3 regions of the Paenibacillus sp. OSY-SE genome follow, and region 2 is predicted to be linked to each of the others. Evidence: riboswitches for the same ligand, from Rfam matches in the RefSeq annotation. Region 2 holds a riboswitch; each other region holds the start of a gene.
What was found. Region 2 has a riboswitch for magnesium ahead of mgtA (magnesium-translocating P-type ATPase). Riboswitches for the same ligand answer to the same signal wherever they lie in the genome.

Region 1 (11,135 bases), on a different contig from region 2:
GAGCGCCTACCGTTAGCCAAGGGCTAAGGTGTCCATTGCGAGGTGGAATCTGAAGGAAACCGGAGGCAAATGCACGGGCCAAGGTACACGAACCCAATTTGAGGTAGTGTCAGCCGGTAGACCGGCCTTGGAACTGCAAGTTCCTCGGCTTTAGCTTCCTTTCGAACAAACAGGCAACGATTCGGCGAGCGCCCAGGACGATCTCCCGATTCAAAGAGAAGATCCGGGAACTGACGAACCGTACCCGATCGATTTTGGTGGAAGAGCGCATTTCCCAACTGAATCGCTACCTGATGGGCTGGATAGGGTATTTCCGCATCGATTCGGCGAAAACGCACTGTGAGAGATTCGACCAGTGGCTTCGCCGAAGGCTTCGCATGTGCTTATGGAAACAGTGGAAACGGATACGCACTCGTATTCGTGAGCCTCGGTCGCTCGGAGTGCCCGATTGGGCGGCCTTAATGATGGAAACTCCCGAAGAGGAGCATAGGAAATGTCTCGAAACACAAATAATGCCCTTCCAACTTCCTACTGGGAAGCGAAAGGGCTGAGAAGTTTGCTTTCTCGTTATCTAGAGCTTTGTTAACCCTGTCGGAACCGCCGTATGCGGACCCGCATGTACGGTGGTGTGAGAGGACGGGGGCTAGGCGCCCCCTCCTACTCGATCTCCGTTCTATTCTTTACAGAATCCTAATTGACTATTTAGTCTTTTCATAATTTCCAAATATGATCATTTACAAATGTGGTGATAAATTCTGATCCTACAATTGGAGCAACCAAAAGAATAATCCCAGCTAAAAACGAGTAATTAATTGACCGTTTGTTCATGTTTTTCCTCCTGCTCATTACATTCATTGTAAAGCACTTGGAGCTTTTTAAGATTACCAATACTCATTACTTCATTGCTGGCAATGTGTAAACTGACTACTCGATTGATGCACTCACGTTCCTTTTGAACTGCATTAACCTTAGAATATCTCAAAGCGCTTTTAAAAAAACAGTCTATTCCTTTTTCCATCTTCCCTGATGAAATATAATAATCCCCTTTTATTTTATAGTAATGTGCGACTTCCAATTGCTTAAAAGGTGATGTATATGGAATAGAAGTTATTTTCTCTTCATAGTCTATGAGTTCTTCAATAGCCGAAAGATTCTCATTTTGGAGATACAGTAGCATAAGCTGATTTATAATGTGCAGCAGTGAATTCTGCCCACAACTTTTCAGACATTCTTGTAGTTGCTCTATAGCCAAATCCACATTTCCTTTTTTTGCATGCAAAACAGCAGTCGTTACTTTTACGTTATCTTTAATAAACGGAAATGTAAATTCACTATATATTTTCATATACTCTTCGCACAAGTTATATTTGCCCAAAAAATAATAAGAATCACAGATGATACCATGTGCTTCAGCGCTCAAAATACTTTTCGTTGCATCTTCGGCAATTACTTTTTCACATAAGGCGATACTTTCTTCAAAGCAACATAAATTGTAAGCATGAACCCCAAGTCTATAATGTAAGTTAACACGCTCGTCTACCGACAAACAGTGAGCATATTTCAAAATGTATCTACCTTTTTGATAAGTACTGTTTAATTTGCTGAAATCATTTCGCTCAATAAGATATTCTTGCATTAATCCTTTCGCGATATAAAACATAATTCCATGGTCTCGCGAGTAATCAATGATTAGTTTATACAAAGATAATTTAATTGAGGTATCTTTTAGGGAATCTGTCGTTTGATACAGTTTTTCCACTAAATCTTCACTATTCTCTTTAGGTGATTCAAGGAATTTAGTCGCTATCTTAATAACTAACGAAGACGTCATGGAAAATTCAAGTACTTTCACTAAAATTGAATACATCACATTTGCTTTGTGTCCTATTTCGATGTACAGTTCTACGATGTCTTCAGAGGGGATATCTAAAGCAGCAGCGATGGCCAATATCATTTGGAAATCTGGGCGTTTGACTTCTCCGTTTTCAATTCTCGACAGACTGCCCTTATCAATGCCCACCAGTTCTTTTAGCTTGTTTAAACTGATATCTTTTTTTTTGCGATGATAATGTATTAGCTCCCCTAATGTTGCAGGCTTCGCAGTAACGGTACTCACAAACTCACCTTCCTTTGTCTTGCAAATAATTGACCACCTATATTTTACCATGTTTTTTGCGAAATGTAATCAATTATTAACGATTTATCCATTTTGTGCAAATGCCAACATCAAAAAAAGATGAACAATCAGCGCATTAATCGGCAAAAGATTAATGCGCATGCGCGAATCCACGAGTTAAATTGCCATGCAAGGCATCGTGTTGGTCATAACCGTAATTGGCATCATGATGTCTTTCAAGCCGGAACATATAATCATCCTCGTGCTCCTATCCATGGTGTTTGGCGGAGTAATGGGCAGCACCTTTACCTTTGGCGGTCATTGCGGTGCTATGTATTTCATTTTGACGTTTATTGTTTACCGGAAGGGGACGGCTTTGGCTGTCTCTTTTTTTCTGTTTGAAGGATAAAGGCGTTGGTTGCATCATCTGCAGTTTGGATAATGGAGGCGATAACATCATTTGCATGATATGTAAAAGAAAAGGGAATAATTTGTTTGATTATGCAAAGCGACCAAAGAAATATAAGCGCACAATGCGACAATAACGAAGCCCAAAGGAGGCGGTCAAGCGATGACGCTCTACGCCGATACGTTACGGGAAAAGCTGCTTGAGCAATTCCACGATAGTGCCGATCTGGTTGTCCGCTCCGTCTCATGCGTATCGATCTCGCCAGCCATTCGCTAATGGAAGGCAAAGTCGTCATTCTGGCGGACGGCAGTCCGCAGGCGATTATAGGGCCGAGCGAATTCATAGATTTCTTCCTGTCGACCGAAGACCGCTATTTTGGTTGGGGTATCGGGACATTTCTCCGCGGATTGCGGGTGGTGGCTTTGTTTGTTTCCGTGTTTTTGACCCCAGCTTATGTGGCGGCGCTGACGTTCCATTATGAGATAATTCCTTCCTCCTTGCTTGTATGGTTGATCGAATCCCGGTCTAGAGTTCCGTTTCCGCCATTGTTCAAGACGCTCATATTAGAAGTGACGATGGAACTGCTGCGCGAGGCGGGAGCGAGGCTGCCGACTAAGGTTGGACAGACAATGGGCATCGTCGGCGGTATCGTTATCGGCCAAGCTGGCTTCACCAGCAACATTCTATTTTGTTCGCACTGACGTATGTTGCAGCCTGGTGGAAAAATGAAAATAAAAGGGGGGACTAAAAATGAAATCCGCCTTGAACGCCTTGTGCCTTGCGATCCTATGCTTATGCGTGCTCAATGGCTGTGTACAGCCAATCGTTCTAGAAAATCTAGGGATTGCCATTGCCCTCGGATACGACGCTGCACAAGAAGCCGAACAGGAGGATAAATTGCGTGTCACGGCTGTTCTCATCAATCCGGAACCGGAAGCTAAGCAGAAGACCAAAGTGGTGTCTTGCACGGCTAATAGCAGTAAAGGCGCCAACATTTATCTCAATCGGCAGCTTTCCCGAACTTTGGTTAACGGTCAGGTTCGGGTTGTCTTATTCGACGGCAAGCTAGGCGACCAAGGCATCAAAGAAATCGCAGACACGCTTACACGCGATCTATTTATAAAAAAAATGGCATACCCTGTTTCCCGAGGCAAAGATTGAGTCCCGCGTTCAGGTCAATCTGGTACGCACAGGCACGTTTGAATAAGGAAGGCATGCCGCTGCCGGCTAATCGTATGGGATAGAAGAAATCATCCAAGATTACATTTATGGTACAATTGAGTAATTATGAATAAGTGGAGGTGAGTACATGTTTTTTCCTTCGGCTATTATCTTCACGGAACTCCATGCAACGTCTGCACGATAAACAAATGGCGATGGTTGCATGGAGATAAATAAATGATCGCCGACATTCATTCTGACTGTCTACCTTGTTTAGAACGCAGACTTGCATTCCTTAAGTCAATATTGTTAAGGAGTGAGTTGGAATGAAATATAAGAATGCCAATGATGTATTGCCGGAAGAATTGATATCGGAAATCCAAAAACATATCAATGGCGAGATCCTATACATCCCCAGACCGCGTGTTGCCCGCAAAAAATGGGGTGAAACATCAGGATATCGGCTTTATTTAATAGAAAGAAATAAGGAAATAAAGAGAAAATTCAAGGCGGGTTGTTCCATTCAACAACTTGCAATTGAATACAGCCTTTCATATGACAGCATACGGAAAATTGTTTATGTAAAAGAATAATAAAAAGCTTCTTTTGGGGCTGTTCCTGTGTGTTAAGAATAGTTGTAAAGAATAAAAGGGATAGAACTTTGGCCATTTTATTATATGCTGAACTTAGGAAACAATAAAATGTGGTGGAGGTTCACATGAACGATCAAAAAATGGCTGCAATGATTCAACACAACTTTTCATACAAGGTTTCGTATGTTGCAAGTAAAAGCACAGGAATGTCCATCAAAGAAACGGATGAATTCTTATATGTGGATTGCGGCATGCCGGCAGATACGTTCAATATCAGTATCTTGTTCAACGATAGCGCAGATGATAAGCGTCTGCTTCATGAAACGGTGGACTATTTTACGGATAAGAATTTCCCGATGTCTTTATGGTGCTGGGACAATATAAGAGATAGCACCCGGCAAGCAATCGTGAAGCATGGCTTGCTTCTCGCCGAAGTCAATGCCGGCATGTATGCAAATACATCGGACTTGCATCCTGCAACGGAAATGCCGGATGGCTTTTCGGTCAGACAAGTCAGTTCACCGATGGAAGTAAGACAATTTGGTGCCGCCTTGTCCTCTTTATTCGGGAATCGTATGGAAGGCATGTACGTGAGAAAGTACTATGATTGCCTTTCAGAATCAACTCTATACAATCATTCGGATCTGAAATTGTTTATTGGGTTACTTAATGAAAAGGTAGTATGCATAGGATCTGCAATGTATTCTAACAGCAGCGTTGGAATTTATGATATAGCGACGCTGCCAGAGCAGCGGAAAAAAGGGCTGGGCTCCGCCATGTTCAACTCTATTTTATCAGAGATCAAGAACAGCTATGACGGGCTATGTGTGCTGCAAGCGTCAGAGGCAGGCGCAAACCTGTATCGGCGAGCCGGATTCAGAGCGGTGTGCAATATCTCGGTGTATGAGAATAGAAATATGTTGAAAGTTCAATGACATGGAGTCCGCTTGTATGCTGGGCTTTCAGCGTGCAACCTTGTATCAAGAGATGCAAAGGTTGCACGCTTTTTTTTGTTATAAGTCAGTAATTGAACGATTGGCGCACATTATTCGTAATATAGATGATTAACACAATGAATACTGGGAGGCAACAAAATGAGAAAAAGACTGGCAGTGACACTGGCAGTGACGCTGGTGCTATCCATGCTCGCTCCGATGATGTCGATGGCGGCAAGCAACAACAATGAACTTGGCTACGACCGAACCCGGAAAATAGCTGCTGAGAAGGCCGCGCTTCTAACGGAGACATACGGTATCACAAGCGTGCAGTACGCACTCATTGATAACGGCAATATCGTCGTATCAGGCCATTCTGGCACGAACGATAAAGAGGGGAACACGGGACTGACTGCTGATACGATGTATGGGGTAGGATCAACGAGTAAGATGTTCGCCGCGGCAGCAGTGATGAAGCTGGTGGATGAAGGAAAGGTGAATTTGGATGCGCCGGTAGCAAGTTATATATCCGACTTTAAAATGAAAGACGATCGTTACAAACGAATTACTCCGCGCATGTTGTTGAACCATTCCTCCGGTCTTGGCGGAGCTACGCTTGGAAATGCCATGTTGTTCGACGATAACGACACCCATGCGCATGATGCATTATTGGAACAACTGGCTGTTCAAAGCCTAAAGGCAGATCCGGGCGCGTTCTCGGTGTATTGCAACGACAGCTTTACGTTAGCTGAGATTCTGGTTGAGAGAGTAAGCGGCATGGACTTCACATCATTTATACACAAGTATTTTACAGCGCCTTTAGGCATGACCAATACAAAGACGCCGCTGGAACAGTTAGATCCAGCCAGGATGGCAGGACTCTATTATCCAACTTATGAAGGGCAGCTTCCAAGAGACACCATAAATGTCATCGGAACGGGCGGCATTTATTCAACAGCCGAAGATATCGTTTCGTTTGCAAAGATCTTCACGGGGCAAGCAGACGGCATTCTTTCTGACAAATCGGTAAAGGCAATGGAGCAAGAAGAGTACAAAAGAGGCATGTGGCCGAAAGATGCCGATTCGTCAGTCGGGTTCGGGCTCGGCTGGGATAGTGTGAACATGTTCCCATTCAGCGATTACGGCATTAAGGCGCTCACGAAAGGCGGCGATACGATACTGTATCATTCATCGCTGGTCGTTCTGCCGGAGCATAACATGGCCGCAGCCGTTCTCTCCTCGGGCGGCGACAGCATGACCGATCAATTATTGGCGAATGAGATGCTGCTAAGCGCGCTGCAAGAGAAGGGCGTTATGAAAGAACGGAAACCGGCGAAGTCGCATGGCGTGCCCGTAAAGGCAAACATGCCGCAGGAAGTTGCGAAGAACGCAGGCATTTACGGTGCTTTCAACCAATTGGCCAAGATAGAAGTCAGCGCTGATGGCGAGCTGTCCGTGTCCATGATTATGCTGCCTGAATACCCCGTTGCGAAATACACGTACACCGCTGATGGCTCTTTCGTTAATGCGGATGGAAGCGAAAAGGCCAGCTTTGTTACAGAGGACAACGGACGGACCTATTTATGGGTTAGAACGTATTCCGCCTTGCCGGGCCTTGGACAGACGGCGCTGTCGCAATATACTGCCGAGAAGCTTGAAGCCAATCCATTATCGGCAGATGCGGCTGCGGTATGGGCGAATCGTGAAGGCAAGAAATATTATGCAGTCAACGAAAAATATACATCGATGTGGTATTACATCTCTATGCCTTCCATCCAAGTCTCCACCGTTACAGATGCTTCTGGGTATTGGGCGAACAAAAAGATAAAAGGGGCGGACAAAGCGGTCAGCGAGCTGCAAATCCCGTTTTTGGGCAGCAGAGATGCGATGGAACACAATTTTTATATGAAAAATGGCATTGAATATTTGGATGTAGCCGGCAGCCTGTATGTTCGCGAAGAGGCTGTAAAGCCGCTCTATGCGGGCAAGCAATCTTCTGTTACCGTCCAAGCGGATGGATATGCCAAATGGTACAGCATTCCTGCGGCAGCCGCAGGAAAGACGATCCTGGTTGATATGCCGGAAACCGGCGCCTTCGTTGTATACGATCAAAAAGGCGCGTGCGTGAACGATACGGTCGTCAGCGGCAAGAACGAGATCGTGCTGCCGCAAAGCGGCACAGTTGTATTCGCAGGCGAGGCTGGCGCGAAGTTCGGAATTTCACTGAAATAATTTCATCATGCAGCAGGTTTGCGCGGCGGCGCTGAACCCGCTTTTATTAAGGGAAGTGGGGAGTTCCACTAGAGAAAGATTTACTCACTTGGTCAAATCGTTATGATTTTCACCTTGGCTATTGACAATTGCAAGCGATAGGGATACGATCCAGAAGTAATAAATATGTCCTCGTTAGGTGAGGCTCCTATACAAATACAGGCCACTGCCCGGAAACATCGAAAGATGCCAATGGGTAGAACAGGGATTGCCGGATTAAGGCTTTTCATAACGTGGCTAAGAGATGAATGATTCTCTTTACGTTGTATAGTGCCAAAACTCGGCTTGGGGGAACGGATGTTTTTTTGTGTGCATTCATTACACCCTCTAGTCATACTAGAGGGTTTTTCATTTTATTTAGAAAAGGGGGGAACTTCCGAATGGACAGTCTTCCGAGTAGTGAATCATATAATCATCAGCACTATGCAAAAAGGGAGAACTGTGTTCTCTTCGCTCTCAAATGTTTCCCTTACGTATATTCCCGGCGGCTCTAACTGGTAGGGCAGGGCTATTTAAATATGCGTATTTGACTAATGAGCGAATGAGATAACACATACAACAGTCAGCTCTCCCTGATGCCAGGGAGAGCTTTTTTGTGATCGTTTATTTCATTATTAGCCCAATGAATTGGATTGGGCTTTGGGGAGGCAGCTATGGAATCTTTACACCGCAACCATGTGCTCATCGTTGAGGATGATGACAATATAAGACGTTTTGTATCGATTAATTTGGAAAGAAACGGATTCACAGTCACTGAGTCTGCACTTGGAGCGACGGCTTTACAGAGTCTCGCCGCAACTCGGCCGGATGTAGTGGTTCTGGACATCATGCTTCCCGATATAGATGGATTTGAGTTTTGCAGGAAGCTAAGAGAAATCGATCCCTATATCGTGATTGTCTTTCTCACTGCGCGCGGACAAGACTTGGACAAGATCAGGGGGCTTGAACTTGGTGCTGACGATTACATCGTAAAGCCGTTCAATCCGTTAGAGCTTATCGCGAGAATCAGAACGGTGCTGCGCCGTACCCAGCATGCGGGGGGACCTCCACGCAAGGTGCTCGAGTCTGGCGCGATCCGGCTTGATCTGGATGCTAACAAGTTATTTAAATCTGACTGTTTAATCGATTTAACGCCGAAAGAATATCAAATGATTAAGGTGTTTTTGGAATATCCCGATAAAGCCTTATCCAGAAACGACCTTCTGAATCTGATTTGGGGAGTAAATTTTGTCGGAGATCCTAAGACCGTAGATGTTCACGTTCGCAAGCTGAGAGAAAAGATTGAAGACGACTGCTCCAAGCCGCGGCTGATCGAAACCGTCTGGGGACGGGGATACCGTTGGAGAAAGGAAGAATGAAATTTTGGGCATCCAAAAAAGATTAGTGGGAAGTTATTTTGCCGTCATTTTAATTACAGTATGTATTTTGGAAATTTTTCTAATTGCGTCGGTGAACTATTATTACTATCACAATGTTGAACGAATCCTGGTGAATCAAGCGGAAATATCCGCTTCTTTTTTTCATCAATATTTTGCCGAGGAAGAATTAGAGAAGCAGTCCGAACGGCTATTAAACGGATTTTCTCAAAATACCGCCGCACAAGTGCAGATTATTAGTTCTTCCGGGCAGCTTCTTCAGGACTCTGCGGGAGCTCAAGACAGTAAAAATATGATCGATTATCCAGATGTGCAAGAAGCATGCAGCGGAACCGTCGGAATCTGGAAGGGACGTGAGCCATCCGCGCATGACACCGTATTAGCCGTATCTTATCCGCTGCAGGCTAAGGATATGACAGTGGGGGCAGTCAGATTTGTCACTTCTCTAACCGACACGATGGCAACCATCCGCTATATTTCTGCCATATTTATTTCCGTCGGTCTAATTGTCGTTGCGATTGTTGCCGTTCTCGGCATTTTCCTGTCCAGGACAATTACGGGTTCAATTACGGAGCTAAAGCTGGCAGCCGAACAAATGGCTGAAGGCGATTTCACGGCAAGAGCGAAAAAACGGTACCAGGACGAGCTGGGAACGCTCGCGGATACGTTCAATACGATGGCAGCCAAAATACGGCGAAACGAACAGCTCAAAAACGATTTTATTTCATCCGTCTCCCATGAGATTCGCACCCCGTTAACGTCCATTAAAGGGTGGGTAGTAACCTTAAAAACGGAGCCGAAGGACGGTACGGCTATGCTTGCAGACGGGCTTGAAATCATTGAGTCGGAAACCGACAGGTTAACTGTGCTGGTGGACGAATTACTGGATCTCTCTAAGCTGGACAATGGACGAATTGTGCTATCCCGCACCCCGCTTCATCTAGCGGACTTGCTTCGGCATATCGGTAAGCAGCTGGCTCCAAGAGCTGCCAGACAGAGCATTTCGCTGGAGGTGCAGGCAGACGATACATTGCCCGTCATTCACGCTGACGAAAATCGGTTGAAGCAAGTGCTCATTAATCTATTAGACAACGCACTTAAATTTACTGGCCCTAATGGAATCATTAAAGTGCGTGCCCACTCGTCTCAGGAACAGGTTGTCATTACCGTCGAGGATACGGGAGCGGGAATTGCGGAGGAGGACATCGAGCATGTCTTGCAAAAGTTTTACAAGGGGAATACCAGTGCTGCCGGGAGCGGCTTGGGATTATCCATATGTTATGAAATCGTCAAGCTGCACCAAGGACAGTTAAAGATCGACAGTCAGGCAGGACAGGGAACTAAGGTTTATATTTATCTTCCACGCAACTAACAAAGGAACTTTAACTTTTTCATAACCTCTTATTTTTTGCAGCCATATAAAATAGAGAATAGAACAATGACAAGCGAGGAGCCGGGAACAGAATGTTGGGTAAGCAGATGTGGACAGGACTCATTGTGACTACGTTGTTGTGGATTGGCGGGTGCAGCATGCCTGCTACCCCCATCGATTTGATTAAGTCTCCATTGTCTGAAGAGAATCTCCATAGCGACATCCTTCGAACTTTACTGCCTGACGGAGCTAGGTTGTTAGTCTCGGCCCATGGTGAAGGGAGCAAAGGCATTTCATTCGGAGATGTGGATGGAGACGGCATCGATGAGGCTGTCGTGGTATATGAAGAGAGCTCTCATAACGAAAGGATACGAAAGGCTGCGTTGTTGAAGCAGCAGGATGAAGAATGGCAGATCGTCTGGGATACGAAAGGCTACGGCTACGGCTTGGATTACGCAGGGATTGCGGATGTTAACGAGGACGGACTCTCCGACATCATTCTGGGATGGACCTTGGGGGCAGGAGAAAAAGGGCTGGATGTTTACGTGTGGAGGGATAACGCTATGACACTATGGGGCAAAAAAGGATACCGCGGCCAATTTGATCTGGACGGGAGCGGGTTGTCTATCCAATTGCACAGGTGATATCCGCAAGCTCTCTCTTACAGGAGGGCTTTTTTGTTTTGATCATCCACGAAAACCGATGATAAGGCAGGGTTCCATGAAGGATTAAGTCCAATCGGCCATGCTTTTTCAGGAGGTGTTTCCGATTTGAAAGGTAAAATAAAAGGCCGTCCGGATTTTTTGCTGCTTTTTTTAACGGTTTTACTGGTCTGCTTTGGTTTGGCTATGGTTTTTAGCGCCAGTTCGTCCATCGTCACCTTTAAGCATGAAAGTCCGTGG
Region 2 (11,135 bases):
TCACATCTGCTCGTTTCCCGCCTAGCAATATCTTCTCATGACATAACTTACGAATCTGAGCAGCAATGAGACTTAATCCGTCCACGAAAGGTAAATAAGAAAACGTAGTATAATCCGAATTAGGCTAGGCTTGCTGTACCAGCGTCAGCTTGAGATGTTTACATGCGATTACAAATACATCATCATACGTTTGTATAACATAATGTTTCAGATGTACGTTTCTAGCCTTTTTAATCGTTTCTAGCAAATCCGATTCGGTATACTCTCCGATGCTGCAATATGTTACTTCTTCTGTATCCATTAGCTCCAGGCACACGTCTAACTCGATGGATTTGAAGACATACACGTCTTCAAATATCATTCATATGCTATAAATTCTTCACTGGAAATATCCGAACATAATAGTCCGTTAAATTCTCCCTGTAGCGTAACGGTTCTGCGATTGTAATCATAATGAATGTCGTATACATAAATGGCATCTCTGCCGCTAATAAAGCCTAATTCCGTTTCGACTGGTTTATAGGCTTTCATGATATTCTCCTTGCGCTTAGTAGGTGGCTCTCGAAATCTGCACACGAAAACGTGTCCTTTAAAGCAGGCACAATTTTACATGCATCCAATCGATCTAATTCTATCCAATCGTTGATATACCCTGCCTCCTGACTTGTTTCCATCAACCTACCGTCATGATCGATCGTGTCGATGCAGTAATACATACCTATTTCATGCATTTGTCTGTCACCGATTGCATACATTTCTTCAACAATCCACTGCAGTTTCGCACTCGTTATTGTTATTCCGGTTTCCTCGATAAACTCTCTGCGCAAAGCCTCTTCCGAAGTCTCGAACATTTCGACTCTTCCTCCCGGCAGATACCAATAGTCGCCAACATCGTGCCGTTGCAATAACAGATGATTGTCAACGATGAGTATTCCCGACACTCTTACGTTGAAAGTGTTCTGTCCGCTCTCCAATGAAAGTATCGTCACGTTCGGTCACTTCTTCCTATGTATGGTGATTATATTCCAAGAAGCACACTGCATTTATTTTTGAAAAGGTTGAATCTTTGATACAGAGATATAGCCGTTCGGAACGGCTATTCCTTCCCCTTTGCGCAACAGTTGGACGACAGGCGCCACATGCCCACGATTGTACTCGGCCACTGGAATAAATGAATGGACATAGGCCTGCGTCACTTCGCTCCCGCCGCTGCAATCGTACCCAAGTTGTAATGCTGGAGTCCCTCTCAATTCAATGCTTTCGCATTCCATCACATGTGCATAATCGGCAATATGAACATCAAATTCACGGACAGGCAGCTTGATTTCCAACAGTATATTTCCAATGTCAGTTCATAACCTAGATCGTCAAAGTAAGTGCATTTTTTAAGCCAGTTGGGAAAAGGTTCAAGGAATCCTTCGGTTACATAACGATCCTTAAATTGTTCTGGTATATTGGGACATGCTACCGGTCGGCTTGCCAACAAGCCGCTATCCGGAGAAAAGATTTCTTCCAGCTTGTCTGCATGAGTATAGTGATAATACGTTACCATACCAGCTGCCAACTCTACGGTTCCTTCGTCTGGAGTGAATCCATACTGACTGAGCGATAAGCCTTCCTTTTCCAAAAACGGTTGTCCTAATCTTGTCATGTGAAATCACCTACAGTCTATTACTCCTAATTCGTGACGTTGGACTGCGTTCTGCATCCAAACGCCTGTGCACGGCTTCTTAGCTTCTTCTGGCCAACTTGTCACTCGCGTCTTTCCATACTTGCATACCTAAGCACATTCCGCATTGAGTACGCTTCATTTGCAGAGGCAAGGTATTGTAATCTGAATGATGGGGAGAGTGGTTAAAAGGATGCGGAAAGGACATATCTTCTCCGGACAGGATAGAGTAACTCTAGCTAATTCAGCCGTCGTGCACTAGCTGTTCAATAGCTCATCTACCCATGCATAGCATCTTTCCAACTGCTCGTCACTGATTCGATCAGAACGATGTTCGAACATAATTTTTACATTTCGATTTTCCTGTCGAACGATTCGCAAATACTCCGCTATTGGCGCCCAGCCCTCCTCCGGACGCAATTCAGGCAATACCGGGTAATGTCTGCTCTGAATCCCGTCGGCAGCAACTTGCGCATTACTCAAATGAATGATATGGGCATACTTGGTAAATTTCTGTATAACGAGCTTAGCATCGAAATGCGGATCCGTCTCATTCTGTAAATGCAATCTGGCCGTATCCAGGCACAATCTAATTCTGGGATACCTATCCAATAAGCATTCAAGAAAGTCCGTCTCGTATATATATTTATTCAAGCCGTCAAATTCAAGCACCGGTGTAAATCGATACTCCTCGCTTTTGTCCGACAACCATGCAAATAATAGCTCACTCTTCTCGGAAAACTCCGCGAATGAATATTTACTCTCATACACATACTCGCTTTCATCCGTGAAGCGCCACAGACTCCAATCCACCCGATCATCGAGAATTACGGGCTTCGGATAATGAAATAACACGTAATCGGGGTTGACCGAAGTCATATAATCCAACTCATGTTGAATATACCGATAGGCTTGCTCCCGTTCCGTATCGTTCGGAGACAAAAACAACGCATCCCTCAATTTCGCGTATCCCGATCGCAACGGAAAATGGACGCCGATATGAAACCCTTCCCGGTTGGCCGCATCCTGTAAGCATTCCACATCTTCCTCATGCCCCATTAGACACGCTTCAATTCCATGAAATCCTAATTTGAAATCTCGTTTGAACTTTTTATCATCAAAACCTCCGTACTGACCGATCATAAACTGCTTCAACATCATTCCCTCTTTTCAGGTGGCGCTTGTCACTGTCTGCCATGGTTAGATCTACTATGCAATATACCATATAATACCTACCAAAAATAAGAAGATACGAATAGAACCCCATACGAGATTCTGCTAACCAACAGAAGCTTATACGGGGTTATTGTCTTTTTATTATGATTGGTGTTCGTATCATTTAATCACGCTCACCGGATTATTGAATGTATGGCTTAATCGTATGAAACAACTTGTGAGAGTCTACTTTTTCATAATTCCACAGCATGATGACGTGCAAGTTCTCATCAGGATACTGCCAAATCTCCGATCGAAAACCTGGAGTTCCTCCACCGATTAATCGAAAGTCGCGGCATGTTCTTGGCACCTCATCCTTAACATATTAATGATTAATTGCGATAACATTCGAACATGGCACTCAGTGTTTTCAACTCATATAGCTCCATCAGATCATAAAGTCTCTGAACCAATGCGTTCGTTCAACTATTTTTCTCATTTCTTTTTACAACCAGATTCGGCTTACAGTGATGTTATCGTTCTCTTCGAATATATGAAGCTCATACACGTCCGGGTTGGTCAGCCGCTCCCACTCTTCGAATCCGAAATCATTCGTGAAATGATTCAGCAGCAGCGACATCAAATTTCCGTGGGTTACGATCGCAATATTGTGTTTGGTACTTTCAAGTGCTTCATCAATGACTTCAAGCCCCCGATTCATCGCCTCCCGCGACGATTCTCCGCCTTCATACTTCAAATCTATATCCGCATAGGTCTCCTTTAATTTATCAAGCCAATCAATCATGTCATATGAACATAGCACTCGTTCCTGAAGTCTGGCATCCGTATGGACGGAGATTTGCAGCAATTCAGCTAAGGGACGGATTGTTGAAACCGCTCTCAAATAAGGACTTGCAACGATTCGTTCAATACCTCGGTGAGCAAGAAAGTCTCTTAGTTCCTTCGCTTGCCTTACTCCCTCCGTTGTCAACGGAGCCTCTGGCTCTTGTCCTGCGGCCTGGCAATGCCTAATCAGATAGATACGTTTCATGGAGATACACCACCTTGATTTCATTCTAGAAACGATGTGCTTTTTACGTCTGTAAGCGAATGGCAGCTGCTGCCCTGCACCACTTCAATCTACAAAGTTCTTCTGTCCTTCGTTGGATATCAGCTCCAAGTCTCGCTGTTCTATTTCGCTGCAAACTCGATTTCAAAGAAAGGGAATCCTTCATCTTCCTCTGGAATGGGTTGATAACCTAAGCGCAAATAAAAACTCGTCGATGTGGGATTTGCGTTCCATTGCAACCACGATGCTCCGTTATGCTGTGACCATTCTTTCATACTCTCAAAAAGAGCGGCGGCGATTCGATTCTTCCTGTATGGTTCGAGCACAAAAAGGTCATGCAATCGGAATAGCTGTTGTCCCGAGCGCAAATGCGGCCCATAATTTTGCACCCAGCCATACCCTACAAGCTTTTGATCTACAGCCGCGATAGGCAAATAATGCTGTCTATTCTGAACAATGGATAAAAATCGGGATTCGGCTAATTCCTTGGCATCGGTTGCTCCTCTACGCTCAAGCAGGTTCCAGACTTGGTCCCATTCGCTTTCTGCTGCCGCTCTAATTTCAACATCGAATTGCTTCATGTAATATTCTCCTTCCACAGGTAGAAAGAAACCCGCACAACAGCCTCTAGAATAGCAGCAGCGGGTACGGGTTTCTAATGCCAGGTCATGGTTATAGTTGGGGCTCAAAAAAATGAAGACGATTGCCAAAGGAATCCGTAATAGACAATGACTTATCGTCGTGATCCAAGCCAGGACGAGCATGTTTATATTGCTTTGTTGTGAGTCGTTCGTACAGGTATTCAATGTTAGCAACAGCAATACGGATAGCGGAGCCGGGACAACAATCTCCATAATGCTCTGACAGATGAATGACACATTCACCGCTCGAAACTTGTATTTATAAAGGAAGATCAGGCTCATATCGATGCTCCCAATCCACCTTGAATTCCAGAAAATCAATATAAAACTCTTTCGCTTTCTCTACGTTAAATATACGAAAGATCGGTGTGACCGTTTTCATGTGAATTTCCAACCCAATCACCTCACACGGTTTCGATATTGCCTTCTTCTTATGCTTCTGTATCCTGTACATGAAATTCTTGTTGCTCCTCGCACCTATCATATACGATGATAGAAAGAACGAAACCCTTTCATGCTGCTAGAAACAAGTATATGCCATATAATTCCACGAGTCTAGCTTTCCACTTCATTCGCATCCGTGGAGACGGATATCACTTGCGAATTACGCTCCAGAGAAAACCTCTTTGTTCGACAGCAGCCCGATAAAATGAGTGGCATTATCCGAAGGAAGCTCATTCAGCATCGTTATAGCATACTGATGATCGAGCTCCAGAATGTATTTTTTTGCTGCAGCGGATGAAGCTCAGCGAAAATATGCCCAAATTCAGCTGGGGACAAGAAGGAATAGGCTCGCAAGCGTTTTGTCTCATCGAGCTCCATAAACAAGTTCACCTGATCCATGGAGTGCATATTCAGGAAATCTCTGCGAAAGTTTTCCTTCTTCCCTTCTTTCAACGACTGTAATATATAGTACGTATATTCTTCCTTGAATTGATATTCATTTAGCCTAATCATCATACAAGACTCCTTTCATCCAAAATGTTTATGCCTTCCGCTTGACATCACAAATTCTCGACATCTACCTTTAACACATGGTCCACTTTCTTAATGTAATAATATATTTCCGTCGTATACTGACTTTCCGGCACGGACAGCACCAAATCGATGAGCTGTCGTTCGTTATCGAGATCCTTAAGCTTTAAATGCCGTATTTTGAATTCATCTTTTTTGGTATGGCCAAACTGACCTTTACGTTCGAGCATCTTGATTAATTCAGTCATGCGCAAATTGGATTCCACTACAATCTTGACGGCGACATCGTACCGATTCAGCCTTGCCGGTCCAATTGATTTGATGAGGTAGGGCACGACATTAACAGCCGCAATCATCAGGATGACGCCACATGCCGCTTCCGCATAGAACCCTGCCCCGATCGCAATGCCAAGCGCCGAAGCTGACCATATAAGCGCCGCAGAGGTCAGGCCCGAAATAACCTCGTTGCTTCTTCGCAAAATGACACCCGCCCCAATGAACCCGACTCCGCTTACAATCTGCGCGGCCAATCGCATCGGATCCATATTCGGGTGATCCGCACCGCCAAATTTGCCGAATGCTTCAATCGAAACGATGGTGAGCAGACAGCTGGCGATACAGATGATCATACTAGGCCTTAATCCCAATTGTTTTTGTTTAATTTGTCTATCGATTCCGATGAGCATTCCAAAGAATAAAGCAATTCCCAGCTTAAGCACCATTTCCATAGTCAACGCTATCACCTCTCTATAGATCAAAAAAAGCTCTCCCGGAAAGGGAGAGCTAGCAATGTCCTTGTGTGGCTCGCATGTCAAATAAACCTGCTTGAACAGACCCATCCTGCTTGACGGGATCGGTGAACATCCAAACACGGGGAACATGGGAGCGGCAAAAGAACAGAGCTCTTCCTCTTCACAGCAAATGAACAGACTGAAAACATGACATTTCGGCCCGGGCTGCTATCCATTAACATATTCCCCCTTTCCAACAAATATAAATCCTGCAAGCATTCTGGATTCTACTTCAGATGAATCATGTTGTCAATAGGTGTCTGCATCGAAATTATCGCTGGCGATTCTTCTATCATTTCTCCGACTCCCCGGATTAGCTTCTTCACATCATACGTTTTAGGCTTGAGCACAGACAGTAAATAGTGAATGGCTACTTCAGGATCAACCTTGTCCCCGCAGGTGTAACAATCCAAAGCTGCGAACCCTTTTTCCGGATACGTATGAATCGAGAGATGGCTCTCTGACAATAACAAAAGTACGGTAGCCCCTTGGGGCTCAAATTGCTGTTCCGACACGGACAACACGGTTGCTCCACATTTTTCTGCGGCTTCGATCAGTTGGTTCTGTAAAAATTCAGCATTATTAATCCGGTCAAAATCAACTTCCCATAAGTCAGCCACGACGTGTCTTCCATACGTAGAGTAGGTCATTTGGTATTTCCCCTTTCTGGGGAGAAGACAATCAGCTTGCTGTTCCCAACCTGATTATCTGCTGATGGCAGCACCATGCGAGCGCTTATCCTCCCCGCTCCTTGTTATGAGTAGTTTTGATTGCGATTGTCGACTGTCACTACTGTCCATGGTGCATACCCCCTTTGTTGCACACAAAATAGTAAAATACTGACAAGGAAATCGTACTTCCTGATTATCCAATTGTCAATCCTAACAAACTGCTTTGTTATGCCCATTTTTCTCATATTTACCGAACCGCATACACAGCAGCGGCATCCCATCGAACAAAATTACAGCTTGACAAACGAAAATATAAGACTTAAGATGACAAGGAATTAAATAAGTCCTCGTTAGGTGAGGCTCCTATACAAACAGAGGCCACTGCCCAGAAATATCGAAAGATGCCCATGGGTAGAACAGGAACTGCCGGATTAAGGCTTTTCTTAAGGTGGCTAAGAGACATTGCATCTCTTTACGTTGTATAGTGCCAAAACTCGACTAGGGGGATCCGGAAGCTTTTTTGCGTGCGTTTCTAACCCTCTAGGTCTCCTGGAGGGTTTTTATTTTGCAGAGGGGGGAACATCCTTGGACAGTGGACCAACCAGCCGATTATGTAAGTTCAACCGATATCCTGTACTGAAGGAGAGCTGGCTTTGTCATGCTCTTGCGTGTTTCCCATACTTTTATTTCCATTCAAACTGCAGATGCAGGCGGGTGTATTTAAGTATGCGCAGTTGAGACATGCAAGCCCATGGTGAATGCTCGGAACACTCGCTCTCCCTCCAACAGGGAGAGCTTTTTTGCGTTCATTTTGAAGTGAAGTGGAACAGGCGCTTTCAATCGAAAACGCGTGTTGTGTAGAGAGGAGTTAGAATAATGAACAAACCAACGAAAGATAAAGAAAAGCAAAACCGCGAGATCGCGGAACGTTTAATCCAAGCTTCCATCGTCCACGAAGAGGATTTGATGGAAGAGCTTGGCACAAGTTCTGGGGGGCTCACGGACATAGAAGCCAACAAGAGACTGGTACAATACGGGAAAAATCAAGTGGCGCACGAGAAAACACCAGCATGGTATGTCCAATTGCTTGCCTGCTTCAAAAACCCGTTTATTCTCATCCTGCTTTCCTTGGCCTTATTCTCATATATCGTCGATGATGATATCGAAGCCGTCGTCATTATTACAACCATGGTTACCGTTAGTGTCATCATTACATTCACGCAAGAATTTCGTTCCGCACGCACCGCCGAGAAGCTGAAAGAGATGGTCAAAACGACAGCAACGGTGAACCGTCAAGCTAAGCGCAAAGAAATTGATCTGGAACTGCTCGTCCCCGGTGATATCATCCATCTCTCCGCAGGCGACATGGTGCCGGCAGATGTCAGACTCGTTCACTCGAAGGATCTGTTTGTCGGAGAATCCGCTTTGACCGGTGAAGCGATGCCTGTGGAGAAGCTGGATACGCTGCCGCGCGGCGCCTCGAAGTTGGCTCGCAATCGCAACCAACTGACGCCCACCAATGCGCTGGAACTGAACAATATGTGCTATATGGGCACGAATGTAATCAGTGGTTCAGCCTCCGCTGTCGTCGTGTCGACGGGTGACCATACCTACTTCGGTTCAATGGCCAGCACCTTAATCGGCAAGCCGCCGCTTACGAGCTTCGACAAAGGCGTCAAGAGCGTTACCTTCGTGCTTATTCGCTTCATGCTCATTATGGTTCCCATTATATTCCTTATCAACGGGTTCACAAAAGGAGATTGGATGGACGCACTGTTCTTCGGCTTATCCGTTGCGGTCGGCCTTACGCCGGAAATGCTGCCGGTTGTCGTGGCTGGCAATCTTGCCAAAGGCGCATCGATTATGGCGCGGAACAAAGTGGTCGTTAAACGGCTCAATTCAATTCAGAACTTCGGTGCCATGGACATCTTATGTACGGACAAAACCGGCACTTTGACCCAGGACAAAATTATTTTGGAACGTCATCTGGACATCAATGGCGAAGAAGATAATCAAGTGTTGGAATATGCTTATCTGAATAGCTACCACCAGACCGGGTTGAAAAACTTGCTGGATGTGGCGGTTCTGGAGCATGCGGAACTGTCGGATGTGTTGGGCGCAGAGAATAACTATTCGAAATTCGATGAGATTCCGTTCGACTTCAACCGCCGCCGCATGTCCGTCGTACTGGAGAAACGGGGCAACGGACATCTGCTCATCTGCAAAGGAGCTATGGAGGAAGTTCTGAGCATTTGTTCGCATGTGTCCGACAACGGGCAGATCGTCCCCCTCACGCCAGAACGAGCCGACCGGGCGCAACGATTGGTCAACAGCTTGAACATGGACGGCTTGCGAGTCATCGCCGTAGCCATTAAGCAAATGGCGGCAACAGACGAACCGTATGGCGTAAAAGACGAACAGGAGCTCGTACTGGCCGGATATATCGGCTTCCTTGATCCGCCGAAAGAAACGGCGCGGGAGGCCATTCGGGCCCTGAAAGACAGCGGTGTGGAAGTAAAAATTATTACCGGAGATAACGCAGCGGTTACCCGCAAAGTATGTAAAGATGTCGGGCTTACTATCAGTGATATCGTGCTTGGAAGTGAGATAGAACGATTAACGGATCAACAGTTGGCCGATGTCGCCGAAAGCACTAATGTCTTTGCCAAAGTGAATCCACTGCAAAAGGCGCGAATCGTCCGTGTCTTGAAAAGCAAAGGGCACACGGTCGGATTTATGGGCGACGGCATTAATGATGCAGTGTCGCTCAAAGAAGCGGATGTCGGTATTTCCGTAGATACGGCTGTCGATATTTCCAAGGAATCGGCAGACATCATATTGCTGGAAAAAAGCTTGATGGTACTGGAACGCGGCGTAATCGAAGGCCGTAAAACATTCGGAAACATGATCAAATATATTAAAATGACCGCAAGTTCGAACTTCGGCAACGTATTCAGCGTACTGGTCGCAAGCGCCTTTCTCCCATTTCTGCCAATGCTGCCGATTCATCTGCTGATTCAAAATTTGTTCTATGATATTTCCCAGCTCTCCATTCCTTGGGACCATATGGATAAGGAGTATTTACGCAAACCTCGGAAATGGGACTCGAAGTCTGTCAGCAGATTTATGATATTCATTGGCCCAATCAGTTCCATTTTTGATATCACTACCTACGCCTTGATGTGGTACATCTTCTCAGCCAATTCAATCGATCAGCAGACGTTGTTCCATTCCGGTTGGTTTATCGAAGGGCTCCTATCGCAGACACTGATCGTGCATATGATTCGTACCGAGAAAATTCCATTCATCCAGAGCAGAGCCAGCATGCCTGTGTTATTGCTGACCTGTGCCATTATGATCGCGGGTATTTTTGTCCCGTTCTCGGGCTTTGGCGCGAGTCTCGGCTTGCAGCCGCTGCCAATGGAATATTTCCCATGGCTGGTGGGAACGTTGCTGTGCTATTGCGTGCTGACTCAACTGGTCAAAAAATGGTACATTCGCAAATTCAACGAATGGCTGTAACGGGGAGGCTATGTCTTGCATGTCTTGCCGTCGTAAGCAACAAGGGAGCCATTATGAAATGCTGGGGGCTATGCCCCCAGCCTCTTTCATTTTAATGCCTGCAATCTGCCACTTAGCCAAGGCGAATTTTCGCTTCCTATTATAATAGAAGCTTTTCAACTTACAACATTAGCTTCTCCTTCATAATGCTTCTAATTATGTTGCATTCACATAAAGTAATCCCGGTACCACAAACCCAAAATAAAAACGATTTGAAAAATGCACAATAAAGCAAAGAGAATGAGAACAATCGATAGAGCCGCATATATCACTATTTTTATAAATAGTTTTAGCCTCTTCTTCACTCCCATGCCCTCCAAAAAAGCAAGTTCGAATGGAAAAACGTAACTAATGAATTATTTCCCTTCCGCTATATGTGTTATCATAATACATTTTCTTTAGGTATGCGTTATGTTTGATGATGTCTTTTATCCGGTGAAATCAAAAAAGAGCCGTTTGTAAGGCCCTTAATAGGAGAAATCATCGTTGTGTCCAAGCGCCTCATTCTGGCGATTCGCTTCTCTTCCACTTCCTGAAACGCAGATCATGAGCCAGCGCCAGCCATAAACAAAAACCTCCTGCAATCATTAAAGCGACAGTCAA
Region 3 (11,135 bases), on a different contig from region 2:
CCCCCCCGATGCTGCCCTCCGCTCAACCCAATATAAAGTGGTGTTCAATTACATGTTCCAATTGTTCATATCCCATGTTCGTGTACAATCGTCCGGCCCCCGCAAGAGTATCATCGGCAAAAATACAGCAAAAGTCATAACCAGAGTGAAGCAGAAGTTCACTCAACGCTGCAACACAAGCGGCAGCGTGCCCCATATTTCGCAGAGGCAGCGGCGTATATACGGAATGGATGGCAATACCGTTTGGGGTCGACCTTACTTTCCCTGCCATAGATACAGGCCTTCCTTCCACTTCCCACAAATACAAATCTCCGTCCGCAATGCTCTGCTTCGTCCTCCAGCTAGCATCTTCTTCCCTAATGGGAATGCCAGTCTCGACGGACATCTCATACATCCATTGCGTCAAAAGATGCTCATCTTTCGTTTCTACCGAGCGCAGCATACCTCTTCTCTTATCGGGCAACAGCATATCGCGCTCTAGACAATATACGCTCAACAACTTGCTATTCACCGCTTTAAAGCCAGTCGCATTGGACCACACGCTTGCAAACAGATTCGTGAGCCCCGCAGGTCCGACAACTTGGGATACGCTCCTGAGTTGCTGGCGGATGTTGTGCACGAGCAGATTAAGATGTCCGGCAGTGCAATCTTTACCGTACAGATGCAATGGTCCTGAGGGAGTCATGAGTGCGGCCAATGCAGGTTTATGGTCTGACAGCAGAGCGAAGTACACATCGCTGTGCTGTTGGCGCAATTGCATTGCTAACCCGATCATGACATTGTTCACCGCTTCATCTTGCATTAACAATGGCAGGGCGGCATCAAGGAACGGAGCCGCATGCGAGAAATTCATGATTTTCATACGAATAATCTCCTTGGGTTTATTGTAGTGAACATGTTCATGTCATACACAATACGCTGCAATATCGATTTGAAGCCCTGCTATTTCGTTGTCGAGCACTCCATAAAGTTGGTTCAAGTGTATCCGACTATGGAAACTTTTTCAACAAAAAAAAGAGTGCATCTCATGATGCACTCCTGCTGACCCAATATTATGCATGAACCGCTTCAGACTTGGCCGCTTTGCTCGCGCTGCTGCTTCGGCTCCATGCAGCTAAGAGTAAGGAGCTCATAACTAATATGACTGCGCCTACCACATATGGAATGTTAATGTTTACATCGAACAATGTACCCGCAATTGCTGGACCGATAATGTTGCCTAAGCTCATATAGGCATTATTCATACCAGCAACGAAGCCCTGCTCATTTCCTGCCATCTTAGACAATAACGTGTTGATCGCCGGACGGATAATAGAAGTCGCAATGAAGAACAGACCCGATACGGCAAATATGAGGAAGTAGCCCTGGACGAACACCATAATTATCATACTCACGCCAGCTACGACAAACATGACATTCAACAATTTCTTCTCGCCGAATCGGCGCAACAGCTTGTCGATCAGAACCGCTTGAATGACTACGCCCAAGAGGGCGCCAACCGTAATCATGAGCGAAATATCTTTAGGTGTGAAGCCATATTTCTTGTCGACATACAGTCCAAATACTGATTCGAAGCCCATCAGACCGAATGTCATCGTAAATATGAGCACCAACAGCATGAAATAAGGTGCCTTGAATGATCTTGCGAACTGCTTCAAAATGTTTTCACGCTTTGTCTGTGAGAGCTTCGATTTCATACGTGCTTCTATCGACACCGTCTCCGGTAAGAATAATAGCGAAATTACAGTTGAGATAGCCGCGATCATCGCTGCGGCGTAGAATGGAATGCGAATTCCGCTCTCAGCAAGAAATCCTCCGATTCCCGGTCCGACGACCACCCCGAGACTCATGGAAGCCATTAGCCACCCAAGTCCTTTACCCCGATTATCTTCTGTCGTAATATCCGCGACATAAGCCATCATGGCTGGCGTCATGAATGCCGCACCCATTCCTCCGAGGAAACGGGATGCGTACAGCATCCACATATCGGTGGCTGCCGCGAAAATGAACTGGGAAATCGTAAACATGGCAATTCCGAAGACGATCATCTTTTTACGCCCATACTTATCCGACCATTCTCCTGCAAACGGTGAAAAAACAAACTGCGTTAGACCAAACGCCGAGACGAGATATCCCATCGCTTGTCCGGATGCCCCGAACTCTGTAATGAATTTCGGCATAATCGGTATGATGAGTCCCATTCCGACCATGACAATGAACATATTCAACATCAATATGAATAATGAACCACTAGATTTTTCTTTTCTGGACATTCATGTTCCTCCCCCAAAATCGAAACCAATCTCAATTACTGCGACGACTCACTGTCATTGCTCACTCCTCTATCAATTTCCGTACCATAGAGTTCTTTTTTTGACTAACTGGTATTTTTGTTCATTCTACAGTATGCAGATCCCATATGTCAAATGCATTCCCTTAACGTATATCCTATAAATACAAAGAGACGGCGCCCTTTTGGAGGCATCGTCTCGTTCGTACATAATAATTCAATTAAAATTCAATTAATGAATGATTTTATATAGAAATGATTGGCTTCTTTCGATGTGAGCTATCAGTTCAATCCTCTGTCGTTATGTGATCAGTCCTCTGCCAATGAAATTGGCGGACACCGGCTTCCTCCCTATTTCTTGTGCCCAGACGGAGATCTGACCGATATGATGAATCTCATGGGCAATGACATGTCGGATCACTTCTCCATAAGTATGCGTCTCATCCGGCTCCCAAGGTACACTGAAAGACTTCAGTTCCATCTCTGATGTCCACGTGGCAGCGAATGATTCTACGTCAGAGCGGTAATGTTTGGATAGAGAATGAAGTCGTTCTACCGTATCATATTGTTCCAATGATGGCATTTCGTCTGGCTTGCCATCTAATGCTCGAATCCAACTCGATTCGACATCGATAATGTGAAACAGGGTTCGATGGAAGCTTCTGACTCCACCTACACGTTCGCGAATGTATTTTTCATGTGGAAGCTGCATGCACCACTCAAACCATTCCTCACGTACCATCCAATTGTATTGAAATAATTTTATCATCGTCTAATTGCTACTCCTTCGCCAACTTAATTGCTGACAGCCGTCCAATGCTTCTCGAACACATAGAAGGGAAATTCAAGGGACGGGTATACAATCTCCCCTCGAACTTCATATCCCAACCGCTTATATAACTCCACGGCTTTTGTGTTCTTGCTGTAGCTGTCAAAGCGCAGGCTGCTGTAACCTTGTTCCTGCGCATAGTTATCTGCAAAAGCAAGCAGCTTCTTCGCAATCCCTTGCCCTTGATGGCTCGGCTTAACAGCCAATCGATGGGCAATGAGCGCTCTTCCACCCTGATCACACCACGATATTGCTTCGAACTCCTCCTCCTGATTTTCATCTAAGGTCATCATCCCAACAATCTCCTCGCCATCCCGGTAGGTGTGCAGCCATCCCGAGCGGATGTCCTCCATCAAAATATGAACGTTCGGATAATTCTCATCCCACTGATTAATTCCTTGCGAATGCATCTGCTCCGTACATTCCCGAACAAGCGTCATCACATCATCCAATTCGGCCGGGACAGCTCTGTGTATCGTCATATGTATTCAACCTGCTCCTTCATTCATAAATATGAATTCCTTATCCTCTTATAGTATTACATTACCACCTGCGCTGAATCGCTCACTGCGTCCAGCCGATTGAATTATACCATAATTTAACTGCCTCTTACAAGAACGTTTGTTCCATCCCCCATATCAAAATATGCAAGGTGGACGGCCATATTGTTGTTCTGATTCGCCTCTTGCCTCACTCTCCCCTCCCATCAGAAAAAAGGATTTCTCTCGTCTCCAAGCTACTCAATCCGACGTCTCGTCTGCAGAAGCTGCATAGGTTGTCGCTTGTTTTCCCCCACTTCAAGTTCCGATCTTAGAGAAAATAGGCACTGCCTTTCACCCGCTACTCCTGTAGCTGCAAATGAAAATCGTCCGTTCGGAAGTGACGCTGCACATCAAACGGCACAGCGCCGCTGTGAGCCTGAGTGAATGGGAATGACCAAAAGACATGGGGGGAATAATGGTACAGGCTTCCTACTCTCCCCAAACGGCTGTATTACCAAAATAAAAAGATGAGCTCCACCAGCACGGGCTCATCCTGCTTTTACCGCTATATCTTTATACTATTGGCCTATCTCTTCCACAATGAGATTAGGAAGCGGATCATGAAAGGCCGACCAGTCCGCCGACATCTCTTCATCGGTCAAGAGGCACGCATCCAACGAACGAACCATACGCTCCTTATCCATATCGACGCCAATCAACACGACCTCGGTGCAGCGATCCCCGAACCGGTTGTCCCAGTCTGCCGCAATCTCCGGATGATCCTCTAAGACGGCCTGCCTTTCCCGTTCGGGCAATGTAGCGACCCAATAACCGGCAGGACCAATCTGAATGGAGGGACCGGCTTGACTGAAGTTGGTGGCCATTTCATTGCGCGAAGCCAACCACATCAACCCTTTCGCGCGGACGATGTCGTCCGGGAAATCCTCCAGCCATGACGTAAGACGTTCGGGATGGAATGGCTTCTTGCGGCGGTACACAGTCGAAGCGATACCATACTCCTCTGTCTCCGGTGTGTGATGCCCCAACTGCAATTCTTGCATCCATCCCGCCGATTGACTGGCTGCGTCGAAGTCGAACCGCCCTGTATTCAAAATATCCTGCGGAGCGATCCGTCCATGAGATGTGCGGATGAGCTTGGCGTACGGCTGCAGCTTGCGGAGCACGCCTTCCAATTGCAGCAGATCCTCTTCCTTCACCATGTCGCATTTGTTCAAGATGAGCACATCGCAGAATTCTATCTGGTCAATTAACAAATCAACGACGCTCCGCGTATCGTCTTCACCAGCCGCCTCATTCCGATCGAGCAAGCTGTCGCCCGACGAGAAATCGTGCCAGAAACGATACGCATCCACCACCGTCACCATGCAATCCAGACGGCATAACTGCGATAAATCGATACCTTGCTCTTCGTCCACATACGAGAAGGTCTGCGCCACAGGTACCGGTTCCCCTATCCCCGTCGACTCGATGAGAATGTAATCGAACCGGCCCTCTTTGACGAGCTTCTCCACCTCTTTCAACAAATCCTCGCGCAGCGTGCAGCAGATGCATCCGTTCGACATTTCCACCAGCTTCTCTTCGGTGCGGGATAAGCCGCCACCGTCTTTGATGAGATTCGCGTCGATATTTACTTCCCCTAAATCGTTAACGATAACGGCTACACGAAGTCCGTCCCGATTGTTTAACACATGATTTAAAATCGTCGTCTTCCCGGAACCCAAATATCCGCTCAGTACGGTTACCGGTATACGCTGATCGTGCATGGATTATCCTCCTTCATGCGGCGGCTATAATTAGCGCCTTTTTATTATTCGTAATAATTACGATTTAAATATAACTATACTATTCCCCTTTTGTCAAGCATCCATCATCTTCCTCGTGAAAGAGAAAAACAACGAATCAATGCTACTTCAATTCCTAGAAAGCTTCAATCTCACAACCGCATCGTTGTTGCTATCCGCCTCTTGCCTCACTCTCCCTTTACATCAGAAGAAGGATTTTACGAGGAAAAATACTTCTTCCGTCACCCAACCCCCTTCGCTGCAAATGGAAATCACCGCTTGGAAGTGACTCGTGCTCGTCTAGCGTCACGGTGCTCACAACGAGACTGAGTGAATGGGAGAATGGTCAAAAGACACCGGATGCAAAGGCCATTCGCTCCCCTTCTCACAAAATACGACTGTGCATACACAGCAAAAAGATGAGCTCCGCCAGCGCGTACCCATCCTGCTTCTTCCCTTATGCTCTGTATTTATTATTGCTTAAAGCCGTCTTTTCACTTTTGACAGTTTTCTTTCCATCTGAATCAACTTGACATTAAGCGTTTGCAGAGTTACCCCTTGTTACTGGAAATTGCTTTTTTCATACCTGATAACTCATCAGTCAATGTATTAATGATAAAATTGTAGAAATTTCCCCCTCAAAATGTAACCGATAACTATTTGTTAAACCGCTTCAACTTTTGTACAATATACCAGAACCGGTATCATAAGACAGCGTGCTGCCTAAATTCAAAGCAAAAGGAGTGGTTTACTTATGTTTGTGCACTGGCTGCGATCCCATTTCAGCGCCGCCGTGCTGCTGTGTGTTCTCCGTCTATACGTTGGGTATAAATGGGTGACGGCAGGATGGGGGAAACTTACGAATGGATTCGATGCAAGCGGCTTTCTTGAAGCGGCGATCGCCAAATCGGTTGGCGATCGTCCAATCGTTCCCGGTTGGTGGGCGTGGTTCCTCAAGAACGTCGCTCTGCCAACCTCCGGCTTCTTCAGCTACTTGGTGGCCTTTGGCGAGCTTCTAGTCGGTCTTGGCCTCATTCTCGGGCTGATGACTTGGCTGGCCTCTATTATGGGCATGATGATGAATTTTTCCTTTCTGTTCTCAGGTTCGATCAGTTGGAATCCCTTGTTTATCCTAATCTGCAGCTTCATTGCAGTAGCCGGATGGAACGCGGGCAGAATCGGCTTAGACGGTTACTTTTTCCTCGGCAGGGCCAGGCGAATCCCCCCGCAGGCACATGCGCAGCCACAGGCGCAAGCTCAAGCTTAATACCGCAAGCCCTTGCCTGAATGGCAAGGGCTTGGTTCACGCAACATTCGGATTTGACTGACCGCATTAGCATCATCACAATTAATGGAACATGACTGATTTCGTTGTGAGCGGTTCTAGCAGATCGGGTTCTTCCTGATGAATTTTGACGCTTAGCGCAAGCCCGATCGAGATCATATTGGTCAGAAGCGAGCTCCCGCCGTAGCTTATAAATGGCAGGGACAGCCCTGTGAGCGGCATCAACCCGATATGCATGGCGATATTTTCGAAGATTTGCAGCGTGAACATCGCAATAATGCCGACAACGAGATAGGCGCCCTCCAGATTATTGCTGTCTTTCACAATCAAAACCATACGGTAGATAAGCAGAAAATATAACAGAATGAGCATGGCGGATCCAAGAAAACCGAACTCCTCACCAATGACGACGAATATCGAATCCGAATAACTGTAAGGAATGTACCCGCTATGAATAAAAAAGCCTTGAGTGAACCCGTCTCCCGACAGCCTGCCCGAGCCGATCGCACGGATCGAATTCATCACATGCCACGCCTGATCCGAGTCGCTGGTCGGATCAAGAAATGTTTCAATGCGCGCCATCTGATGAGGCTTAATGAATTGGGCCAGCAAATCGCTGTTCGTGTAATACAGAACCACAATGGAAACGATAACAGCGGCTGTCGCAGACAAACCGATTATCATATGTGACATGCGCACATTTGCCATCCATATCATAGCGACAAAAATCGCCGCGAACACGATCGACGTTCCTAAATCAGGCTGCTTCAAAACAAAAAAGACCGGAATCGCGATAATGAGGCCGAGCGGGACGATATCCCGAACCAGCCGCAGCTCCTCCCCTTCACGCCGCCCCAAAAACCGGGCCAGCATCAATATGGTGAACAGCTTCATTAATTCGGAAGGCTGAAATTGCTGTCCTCCGATGGCAATCCAGCGTACAGAACCATTGATGTCAACCCCTTTGAACATGACAAGCGCCAACAATGCAATGCCAGTGACATAGAGGATGACGGATAAATAACGCACGACAACCCGATAATCGAACCAAGCCGTAACGAGGAGCGGAATAAAAAATGCGGCATAGAGCATCATGTTGTTCTTGTGCAAGCCTTCATAACTCGTATTTGTCGTTGCGCTGTAAATAACGATAGTGCTAACCGCCATAAAGCACAGCAAAATCCACAGCATCAACGGATCCACACGTTTTAATTTTCGCAGCATACCATAACCTCTTTTATTTCATAATTGCTTGGCAGCGGCTCTCGGATGTATGCGAATGATATCAAAAGCGTTCCGTGGCAAAACCAGTGAGATTCATAACCAAAGTACATATGCCCGTTGGCAACCATCAATGGAAATGATCAGGGAATGCTTCTGCATCGCAGACCTAAGCCGTAATTGGTCAAACATCCTACTTCCGCTTCCGTCCATTCGAACAGTCACCTCCCGCGCACATAATAAAACCCTCCAAGCATAGCTGCTAGAGGGTGCATAATGAAACAAATGTGTTTACTTACGCCTCCCCTTAACCGGGCTTTGGCACTATACAACGTAAAGAAATACAATCATTTCTTAGCCACCTTAAGAAAAGCCTTAGCTCGACAGTTCCTGTTCTACCCGTAGGCATCTTTCGATATTTCCGGGCAGTGGCCTTTGTTTGTATAGGAGCCTCACCTAATGAGGATATATAATCAGACTACCGAGAATACTATCCCTAAACTCCACCTTTGTCAACCATTTCCTCGATATCCAATATTGGCATCATGCTTATTTCCAATTCAATTATATCAAGCCGTTTAATAGTCCTTTGTCCTCTTCCTTATCGACGTGTCCGACGAGCCGGTCAAGGCGCGCAATCTGAAAACCATATTCGTACATGGACGCCGCCACAATCGAGAGGCGCAGCATCCCTTCCTGTTCTTGTACGCAATGCTGCATTGCCTTCTGCATAAACAATTCGTTCTCTGCTTCCATCAGTTCAATTTCCGTGCTGTCTGGCTTTACCTTGTCCTCGAATTTGAGCAGCACGTGTTCATGACATTTGATAAGCATCTCCAGATGATGATCGAAGAACTTATTCGTCTCCGGCGTCCGGGTTGTTTGAAAATAATGCTCTTCAATCGCATTCAGCACCGCCATCCCCTTCCACAGCGTATTCAAGAGATGCTTGTACACAACCAATTGGCGCGTAGCCCGGTACTTGGCGCGCTTTAACTTCTTCGTCTCTTCCTCGAACAGCTTGTACTTATCCGCAAGCGACTTCATAATGTCTTCCAGAGCTTGCTTCTCTGTTCGGAACGCGGCTTCCTTGATCTCATCCGAAATAATCGTGCGCAGAAGCAGCGACATCTTGTTGAAGACGGTCTGGATCTGCCCGATGAATTGAACCTTCGGATTCGGCGGGAAGAACAAAATGTTAATGAGAAACGCCGAACCGATGCCAATCAGGATTTGCACGAATCGAATCAATGCATAATCCCATTGTCCCGAGGCTTCCATTACCGTAATGACCGTCACGAGCGTCAGACCGACGGTCTCTTCCATTTTCATTTTCAAACATATCATAATGACCAGAATACAGACGATACCTACCGCAATCGGTGCATTGGAAAAGGCCATCCCCGCCAATAATGCTACTACTGCTCCAACCGTATTAGTCTGGAACTGGTCCAGAAAATAACGCCAAGAACGGTAGATGGACGGCTGCATCGCGAAGATCGCAGCTACCGCGGCAATGACCGGTGTCTTGAATTGCAGGAACATACTGATATATAGCGACAGGGTAACCGCGATCCCCGTCTTCAATACTCTAGCGCCAAATGCCACAGTCACCCCTCCTTTAACTAATATATGACGCAATATATTCACTTACTCCTTCTCTATTGGTATCGAGATGAAGTACCTTCCTATTGTATACGGCAAGTCTGCCTGTATCAAGCATCAGGAGGTAAGAGCGCGCGAGGGCGGCCGATTTTAATATGGACGCTGCGGACGCGCAAATAAGTCCTTGCACTTTAGTGGTGCAAGGACTCTTTTTTTTCAACCGTGCAGCAGACGCTGTCTGATGACTATAACAAAGAAATGACCAGCAAATTATACAACACCAATGGCAAAATGACGTCGTTATTAAAATAATACGAACCGTACAGTGAGCGTTGCGGCATGGGATGCTGGGTATGCAAATAAAGATAATCTCTATCGACATTTGAGATGACCCCATCATATACTTGACCGTCAACCGTCTGAACTCGCACATGCCGATCCTTATACATGTTGCAGACATGGTGAACTTTTTCCCTGGCCGAATGCATGGCTTGAACCATCGCGGGGTCTGCCTGATAAACCAACTGCTGGTGAGCAGGATTATTGTGCAAGGGAAGAACCTCCGTTCTTACTGTAATGAGATATACTTCACCATATGCGCAATTTTTAGGTATCAGCACAGAAACTTGCCATTACTTGTCCGTTTCTGCCGTTTCCAAGTAGAAATAGAATGCAACGCTCTGAGCACCCCGAATTAGGGCGCTTCTTTTTGTTTGCAAGATCAAAAAAACCACAGGCACACGACCTTACTCGGTCATAGCATGTGGTTTCGTTTCTCTTCATTGCGGGTTTCTCGGCAGGCTCAACACCTGACGCATGTCGAGGCTTGCTGTGCTGCATTTATGACGAATAACCAAGCTCTGCAAACTGCTTAATACGTGCTCCTATCTCATCACGGACCCGCTGAAACACGGACCAATCCTGCCCTGCCGGGTCGTCGAATCCCCAATGCTCCCGTCGGACGTGTGCCGGAACCGCAGGACAGACCTCATTCGCGTGACCGCATAAGGTCACGACCACATCAGCGCGGCGCAACAGCTCCATATCGATGACGTTCGAGGTTTGTCCAGAGATATCGATATCCACTTCCGCCATCGCTTGAACGGCTTTCGGATTGACGCCATGCGCTTCAATGCCGGCAGAGTACACGTCCCATCCCTCTTCTAAGAAGTGTTTGCCGAACCCCTCCGCCATCTGGCTTCTGCAGGAATTGCCCGTGCATAGAAAATATATCGTCTTTTTCGCTGTCATTTCGATTTCCTCACTCTCTGTGGATGTTTTGATTTGGTTGGGAATAAGGAGGATTGCATCCGCAGAGCGATCCGAACTAATCCGATCATGACCGGGACTTCGACCAATGGTCCGATGACCGCGGCAAAATCTGAAATACGGAGTTGAACGCAACTAGCCCTGCAGCATATTCCGTGTCTCCCTGCGCCAGATCATTCCATACGATGACCATTGCGATGCAGCGTGCGAGGCCAATCAAGATGAGACCAACCATATATTCAGGATGGTCGGGCAGCAAAAGAATCGCCAGCAAGAACATGAGAAGCGGGCCGATAATCCAGTTCTGCACGAGTGATAAGATCAGCACCTTAACGTCTTTGAATACACGCCC

Region 1: it holds a riboswitch for magnesium, as region 2 does, so the genes downstream of both, A372_RS0112190 (response regulator transcription factor) here and mgtA (magnesium-translocating P-type ATPase) in region 2, are expected to answer to the same signal.
Region 3: it holds a riboswitch for magnesium, as region 2 does, so the genes downstream of both, A372_RS0109210 (FtsW/RodA/SpoVE family cell cycle protein) here and mgtA (magnesium-translocating P-type ATPase) in region 2, are expected to answer to the same signal.

What each region holds. Positions count from the first base shown of each region.
Region 1 covers NZ_ALKF01000175.1:69,279-80,413, forward strand. The annotation lists partial or broken gene A372_RS39285 (group II intron maturase-specific domain-containing protein) at 117-586, shown strand; gene A372_RS0112150 (helix-turn-helix domain-containing protein) at 809-2,116, opposite strand; gene A372_RS0112155 (hypothetical protein) at 2,304-2,525, shown strand; partial or broken gene A372_RS0112165 (spore germination protein) at 2,774-3,211, shown strand; gene A372_RS0112170 (Ger(x)C family spore germination protein) at 3,276-3,686, shown strand; gene A372_RS0112175 (CD3324 family protein) at 4,013-4,279, shown strand; gene A372_RS0112180 (GNAT family N-acetyltransferase) at 4,405-5,214, shown strand; gene A372_RS0112185 (serine hydrolase domain-containing protein) at 5,374-7,446, shown strand; M-box (ykoK) riboswitch at 7,610-7,784, shown strand; gene A372_RS0112190 (response regulator transcription factor) at 8,139-8,843, shown strand; gene A372_RS0112195 (sensor histidine kinase) at 8,848-10,233, shown strand; gene A372_RS0112200 (hypothetical protein) at 10,326-10,877, shown strand; gene ftsW (putative lipid II flippase FtsW) at 11,004-11,135, shown strand, end outside.
Region 2 covers NZ_ALKF01000203.1:70,182-81,316, reverse strand. The annotation lists gene A372_RS37760 (hypothetical protein) at 358-531, opposite strand; gene A372_RS35680 (NUDIX hydrolase) at 528-989, opposite strand; gene A372_RS38910 (hypothetical protein) at 1,271-1,651, opposite strand; gene A372_RS0129225 (TIM barrel protein) at 1,928-2,827, opposite strand; gene A372_RS0129220 (histidine phosphatase family protein) at 3,330-3,875, opposite strand; gene A372_RS38905 (GNAT family N-acetyltransferase) at 4,016-4,474, opposite strand; partial or broken gene A372_RS38900 (glyoxalase superfamily protein) at 4,566-4,916, opposite strand; gene A372_RS0129205 (hypothetical protein) at 5,222-5,494, opposite strand; gene A372_RS0129200 (MgtC/SapB family protein) at 5,539-6,237, opposite strand; gene speD (adenosylmethionine decarboxylase) at 6,528-6,950, opposite strand; M-box (ykoK) riboswitch at 7,311-7,483, shown strand; gene mgtA (magnesium-translocating P-type ATPase) at 7,848-10,493, shown strand; gene A372_RS39185 (hypothetical protein) at 11,034-11,135, opposite strand, start outside.
Region 3 covers NZ_ALKF01000167.1:6,190-17,324, forward strand. The annotation lists gene A372_RS35400 (GNAT family N-acetyltransferase) at 23-862, opposite strand; gene A372_RS0109185 (MFS transporter) at 1,053-2,273, opposite strand; gene A372_RS0109190 (DinB family protein) at 2,592-3,059, opposite strand; gene A372_RS0109195 (GNAT family N-acetyltransferase) at 3,086-3,601, opposite strand; gene A372_RS0109200 (GTP-binding protein) at 4,180-5,385, opposite strand; gene A372_RS0109205 (DoxX family membrane protein) at 6,158-6,670, shown strand; gene A372_RS0109210 (FtsW/RodA/SpoVE family cell cycle protein) at 6,752-7,912, opposite strand; M-box (ykoK) riboswitch at 8,207-8,380, opposite strand; gene A372_RS0109215 (FUSC family protein) at 8,474-9,517, opposite strand; gene A372_RS0109220 (hypothetical protein) at 9,760-10,065, opposite strand; gene arsC (arsenate reductase (thioredoxin)) at 10,355-10,765, opposite strand; partial or broken gene A372_RS33670 (arsenic resistance protein) at 10,890-11,135, opposite strand, start outside.